2 regions of the Kitasatospora sp. NPDC096128 genome follow, and region 1 is predicted to be linked to the other one. Evidence: riboswitches for the same ligand, from Rfam matches in the RefSeq annotation. Region 1 holds a riboswitch; the other holds the start of a gene.
What was found. A riboswitch is a leader RNA that binds a small molecule or an ion and turns the genes downstream of it on or off. The one in region 1 is predicted to bind ZMP and ZTP.
Positions count from the first base shown of each region.

Region 1 (3,238 bases):
CGCCAAGCAGCTGGCGCGGGTCCGGGGCTACCTGGAGGGCGCGCTCGCCCAGGGCGCCCGGCTGCTGGCAGGCGGCCCGGACCCGCTGGCCCCGTTCGGCGGTTACAAGGGCTCCGGGCTCGGCCGCGAACTGGGGCGGCACGGACTGGAGGAGTTCCTGCAGTACAAGTCGCTCCAGTACTAGAGAGGTTGACTCCGGGCCGCCGAACTTCCCTTCGGCGGCCCGGAGTCACGGCCGGCGCCTCCGGTGCGGTCAGACCAGGTCGACGCCCGGGTAGAGCGGGAACGGCGCCAGGAGGTCGGCGGCGCGCTTGGCGATGCCGTCGCGCAGGGCCTCGTCGAGGGCGTAGTTCGCCTTGGACGGAGCCCCGTTGGCGGTGGTGGTGGGGGTGGTGGCGCGCAGGACGGTGTCGATCAGGGCGGCGATCTCGTCCATCTCGACGACACCCAGACCGCGGGTGGTGAGCGCCGGGGTGCCCAGCCGCACGCCCGAGGTGTACCAGGCGCCGTTCGGGTCCTGCGGAACGGAGTTGCGGTTGGTGACGATGCCCGAGTCGAGCAGCGCCGCCTCGGCCTGGCGGCCCGTCAGGCCGTAGCCGGAGACGTCGGCGAGCACCAGGTGGTTGTCGGTGCCGCCGGTGACCAGCTTGCCACCGCGGCGCAGCAGGCCCTCGGCCAGCGCCTGGGCGTTGTCGACCACCGCGCGGGCGTAGGCCCGGAACTCGGGGCGGCGGGCCTCGGCGAGGGCGACGGCCTTGGCGGCCATCACGTGCGAGAGCGGGCCGCCGAGCACCAACGGGCAGCCGCGGTCGACGTGTTCGGCGAGCTCGGTGTTGCTGAGCACCATGCCGCCGCGCGGGCCGCGCAGGGACTTGTGGGTGGTCGTGGTGACGATGTGGGCGTGCGGCACCGGGTCGTGGTCGCCGGTCAGCACCTTGCCCGCGACCAGGCCGGCGAAGTGCGCCATGTCGACCATGAGGGTCGCGCCGACCTCGTCCGCGATCTCCCGCATCTTGCGGAAGTTCACCAGTCGCGGGTAGGCGGAGTAGCCGGCCACCAGGATCAGCGGGCGGAACTCGCGGGCGGTCTCGCGCAGCGCGTCGTAGTCGATCAGGCCGGTGACCGGGTCGGTGCCGTAGCTGCGCTGCTCGAACATCTTGCCCGAGATGTTGGGCCGGAAGCCGTGGGTGAGGTGGCCGCCGGTGTCCAGGGACATGCCGAGCATCCGCTGGTTGCCCAGTTCCTGGCGCAGCAGGGCCCAGTCCTCCTCGGTGAGGTCGTTGACGTTGCGCGCGGCGGCCCGCTCCAGGGCCGGGCTCTCGACCCGCTGGGAGAGGACGGCCCAGAAGGCGGTGAGGTTGGCGTCGATGCCCGAGTGCGGCTGGACGTAGGCGTGTTCGGCGCCGAACAGCTCACGGGCGTGCTCGGCGGCGATCGCCTCGACGGTGTCGACGTTGCGGCAGCCGGCGTAGAAACGGCGGCCGACGGTGCCCTCGGCGTACTTGTCGCTGAGCCAGTTGCCCATGGTGAGCAGGACGGCCGGGGAGGCGTAGTTCTCGCTGGCGATCAGCTTGAGCGAGGCACGCTGGTCCCCGAGCTCCCGGCCGATGGCGGCGGCGATCCGCGGCTCCACGCCGGCCACGACGCCGAGGGCGCTGCGGAAGGCGGTGTCGGCCGCCGGGCTCGCGGCGGTGTGCGGCTGCTGCGGGTGCGGCTGCGGCTGCTGCGCGGGAATCTGGTCGGACGCGGGGGTCTGGGCCATGGCGGTCTCCTGGTGGGGATGCGGGCGGCCCAGGCGCTCGGCAACGACGTGAGGATTCACGGGACCGCTTCCCGATGGTCGATTCCATCCCTACGCGCCAGTCGCGGTCCACCGGGATCGTATCAACACCCCGGGGACTGTGGCGGAGGTCTCAGAATGCGGAACGGCCGGTCCGATTGGGCAGGTTATGTCCGTTCTCCCGCAACGGCCGTGTTGCAGGGAAATGAAGCCGCCACAATTCTCGAAACAGTCCGGAAGGAATTCCCGTGGGGCGCCTTCCGGTGATTTGCGGAACGTCGGACGCATCCGATCTGATGTCGCCCGAACGGCCCCCGGGAAACCCCCTGGTGCCGATCGGTAAATGCCCACCAGCGCCCCTCACCCACGGGGCGGCGGAGAATTCGGGGAGTACACCTCTCATGGCAGCGGTCGACACAGTCGCAGTTACCGGCCCGGCCCCCGGGTCCGCCGCACCGGGCCTGCTGCGCCGGGTGCTGCGCGACCGGGTCGGCGCCGCCGCCTCCGCCGTCGTCCTGCTGATCCTGCTGCTCGCCCTGGCCGCGCCGCTGGTCGCCGCCCTGTACGGGAAGAACCCGGTCGAGCACTACGGCCAGAACACTCCGGGCCTGCTCAGCGACGGCGGCCTGCCGATGCTGCCGAACGGCGGGGTCTCCGGCGAGTTCTGGTTCGGCCTGGAGCCCGGCCTCGGCCGGGACGTGCTGACCCAGCTGCTGTACGGCATCCGCACCTCGCTGCTGATCGCCTTCGCCGCGGCCGCCGTGACCACCACGCTCGGCGTGCTGGCCGGGGTCGCGGTCGGATACCTCGGCGGGATCGCGGACCGGCTTTTCGGCTTCCTCGCCAATGTGCTGCTGGCCTTTCCGACGCTGCTCCTGCTGCTCGCGCTCAGCCCGGTGATCCAGTCCCGACTGGTCGATCCGGGCGCCGCGGAACCGGAGTGGATGCAGTTCCTGGTGCTGATCCTGGTCTTCTCCGCGTTCGGCTGGATTCCGCTCGCGCTTTCCCTCCGGGCCACCGTCCGCTCGCTCCGGGAAAGGGATTTCGTGCAGTCCGCCCGGGCGCAGGGGGCGGGAAGGCTCCACATCGTCGTCCACGAACTGCTGCCGAACGTCCGCTCCCAGCTGATCGTGCACGCCACCATGGCCGTGCCGACCTTCGTCGCCTCCGAAGCCGCGCTGTCCTTCCTCGGCGTCGGCATCACCGAGCCCGTCCCCGACTGGGGGCGGATGATCTCGCGCGGCTCGGAGGTCTTCCAGGCCGACCCCACCTACCTGGTCTTCCCCGGCGTGGCCCTGCTGGTGTTCGTGCTCGCCTTCAACCTGCTCGGCGACGCCGTCCGGGACGCGCTGGACCCGCGCCGCGGCCGCTGAGCCTGCTTCCCGTTCCGTCCGTTTCCGTCCGACTCCTGATTCCGTCCGATTCCACCTGATTCCGTCTGATTCCGTCCGATCAACC
Region 1 is NZ_JBEOSP010000014.1:125,781-129,018, reverse strand. Features, by position in the region: partial or broken gene ABTY61_RS17825 (aldehyde dehydrogenase family protein) at 1-184, shown strand, start outside; gene ABTY61_RS17820 (glycine hydroxymethyltransferase) at 254-1,762, opposite strand; ZMP/ZTP riboswitch at 1,783-1,877, opposite strand; gene ABTY61_RS17815 (ABC transporter permease) at 2,182-3,153, shown strand.

Region 2 (3,238 bases), on a different contig from region 1:
GCCCGGAGCAGGTCCCGGCCCCACCGTGGCGGGCCGGGAAGGGGTGGCGGCGGCGGGGCGGTGCTCTCCGTCGTCGTCATGACGACCGGAGCAGGGACGGAAGGACCCACGGACACGGGGCACCCGATCACCGTTTCCACCGCTCGACTCCGCTCGCGGGGCCCGTGGCAGACTGGCCCGGTGACGAGCGCCGCGCCGACCGACGAGCACCTCCTGGAGCGCCAGCGCGCCTTGCAGGCCGAAGCCGACGCGGTCCACGCCGACCTGGGCCTGGACGCCCTGCTCGGCGCCCTGGGCACCCCGGTGCGGGTGGGCAGTTCGGCCCTGGGGCTGATGGTGCGCCGGGACCTGGACGTCACCGTGGTGTGCCCGCGCCTGGACGCCTCCGTCCACGAGCGGGTGGCCGCCGCCGGGGCGCGCCTGGCGCTGCACGAGCGGGTGCGGCAGGTGCGCTTCCGCAACGACACCGGGGTCTGGAACGAGGACCCGGCCGCCTACCCGGACGGCCTCTACCTGGGCCTGGACCACCGCTCCCCCGACGGGCACGACTGGACCCTCGACCTGTGGTTCGTCGACGACCCCGACCGCCAGCCCGACCTCGCCCACCTGCGCGACCTGCCCCCGCGGCTGACCGGGCAGGCCCGCACCGCGATCCTGCGGATCAAGCACGCCTGGGCCGACCGCCCCGAGTACGGGCGCGGCGTGCGCAGTTGGGGGATCTACCGGGCGGTCCTGGAGGAAGGGGTGCGCACCCCGGAGGAGTTCGAGCGCCGCCTCGCCGGGCTCTCCTGAGGCCCCGCCGACGCCCGCAGGCAGGAGGGACTCCAGGGTGGGCGGCCTGGGCACCGGCAGCCCGCGTCACTGTCCCACGCGGCCGTCGACGCACTCGCGCAGCAGGTCGGCGTGGCCGCAGTGGCGGGCGTACTCCTCGATGCGGTGGACCTGCAGTTCCCGGACCGAGAGCCGCTGCTTGCCGAGGCGCTCGCCCAGGTCCGGATGGGCGGCCAACTCGGTGTCCAGCGCGGCCTGTTCGCGCTCCAGGTCGCGCCAGGCGGCCTCGACCAGGGTCGGGTCGGCGAGCGCGCCGTCGAAGTCGGCGTCGCGGGCGCCGTACAGCTTGGGCAGCGGCTCGCCCGCGCGGATCCAGTTGTGCCAGTCGCGCTCCACCTCGGCCAGGTGGCGCACCAGGCCGAGCAGGGACATCGTCGAGGGCGGCACCGAGCGCCGGGCGAGCTGCTCGGCGTCCAGGCCCTCGCACTTCATCCGCAGGGTGTGGCGGTAGTTGGTCAGGTAGTCCTCGATGGTGGCGGCTTCGCCGTCCGGGGCGGGGCCTTCGCTGTTGCGCGGGTCGTCGTCCGGGTCGGCCCACATGTCGGGGTGGACGGTGGCCTGGGTCCATCGCTCGGGTCGCTCGCTCATGGTGTGCATGCTCGCCCGCAACCGCCCGGTTCTTCAACCGGGTTCCCGCGCCGCTCGGTTACCCTGGGGGCGGGCCGTGACTGGCGCTGGGGTGGAGTACCACCGGGGAGCGGCCCGACATCCGTCGATGCCGTGCGCCTGGGCGACTCGTGCGAGCTCAGGAGCGCCCCCGTGACCGACACCCCCGTGACCGATCTCCAGCAGGCCCGTCTGATGGACGGCACCGGCCCGGCCCGCCGGCTCACCGGGACCAGTGCGGCCGCGGCCGCCGAGCTGCGCCGGCGCACCGGGACGGCGCCCTGTCTGGCGACCGTCCTGGTCGGCGAGGACCCGGCCTCGGTGACGTACGTCCGGATGAAGCGCGCCGCCTGTGCCCGGGCGGGCATCGCGTCGCGGCACGTGGCCCTGCCCGCCTCGGTGAGCACCGCCGAACTGGTGGACGCGGTCGGCGGGTTGTCCGCGGATCCGGGGGTGCACGGCATCCTGGTCCAGCACCCGGTGGGCCCGCACCTCGACGAGCGGGCCGCGTTCGAGGCGATCGCCCCGGAGAAGGACGTCGACGGGGTGACCACGCACTCCTTCGCGGCGATGGGCTTCGGCCTGCCGGGCTTCGTCTCCTGCACGCCCGGCGGGATCGTGCGGCTGCTGGACGAGTACGGCGTCGACCTCGCGGGCAAGCACGCGGTCGTGGTGGGGCGCAGCGCCATCCTGGGCCGGCCGGCGGGCCTGCTGCTGCTCGGGCGGGACGCCACCGTGACGTACTGCCACTCGCGCACCGCGGACCTGCGCTCGCTGGTGCGGGAGGCGGACGTGCTGGTCGCGGCGGTGGGGCGGCCGCGGTTCATCGCGGGGGCGGACGTCAAGCCGGGCGCGGTGGTGGTCGACGCGGGCTACCACCCCGGCCCGGTGGGCGACGTGGACTTCGAGACGGCCCGGCTCCGCGCGTCGCTGATCACCCCGGTGCCCGGCGGGGTGGGGCCGATGACGATCGCGGTGCTGCTGGCCCAGACGGTGCAGGCGGCGGAGCGTCAGCTCGGGTGAGCGTCGGCCCCGGTGGCTTCCGGCCGCTCGGGGCGTCGGCTCCGGTGAGTGCCCGCCGCCGCATGGCTCCCGGCCGCCGCCCGCAGGAAGCCGAGGAAGCCGGCCGCCGCGGGCGGTACCCGCTGCCCCCTGCGGGTGGCGGTGGCGACGTGCCGCACGGGGGTGTCCTGGGGGTGGAGGGGGACCAGGACGATGTCGGGGCGGGCGGCGCGGGCGGCCAGGGACGGGATGAGGGTGGGGCCCAACCCGGCGGCGACCAGGCCGAGTTTGGCGGGCCAGGCGCCGACGGCGTACTCGATGCGGGGCTGGAAGCCGCTGCGCAGGCAGGCGGCGAGCAGGGTGGATCCGGGGTCGCGGCGGGCGGCGATCCAGGGTTCGTCGGCGAGTTCGGCCAGGCGCAGGCGGCGCCGGCCGGCGAGCCGGTGGCCGGGCGGGAGGGCGACCAGGACGGGGTCGGCGAGCAGTGGTCGCAGGTCGAACCGGTCGGTGTCGTAGGCGTCCTGGGGGTCGTCGGCGTAGGAGGCGACCACGGCGAGGTCGATGGTGGCGTCGGCGAGGCGGTCGAGCAGTTGGACGGTGAGGCCTTCGGTGAGGGTGGTCTCGACCTGCGGGTGGGCGGTGCGGAAGGCGGCCAGGGCGCTGGGGACGAGTTCGGCGTTGGCGCTGTCGAAGGCGCCCACCCGCAGGCGCCCGGTGTCCAGTTCGGTGAGGGCGAGGAGGTCGCGGCGGGTGGTGTCGAGGCGTTCCAGCAGGGCTTCGGCGTGCGGGAGCAGGGCTC
Region 2 is NZ_JBEOSP010000054.1:16,800-20,037, reverse strand. Features, by position in the region: gene ABTY61_RS36625 (hypothetical protein) at 181-792, shown strand; gene ABTY61_RS36620 (DinB family protein) at 859-1,419, opposite strand; ZMP/ZTP riboswitch at 1,486-1,570, shown strand; gene ABTY61_RS36615 (bifunctional 5,10-methylenetetrahydrofolate dehydrogenase/5,10-methenyltetrahydrofolate cyclohydrolase) at 1,633-2,460, shown strand; gene ABTY61_RS36610 (LysR family transcriptional regulator) at 2,448-3,238, opposite strand, start outside.
Region 2: linked by a shared signal. The riboswitch ahead of ABTY61_RS36615 (bifunctional 5,10-methylenetetrahydrofolate dehydrogenase/5,10-methenyltetrahydrofolate cyclohydrolase) and the one ahead of ABTY61_RS17820 (glycine hydroxymethyltransferase) in region 1 are both predicted to bind ZMP and ZTP.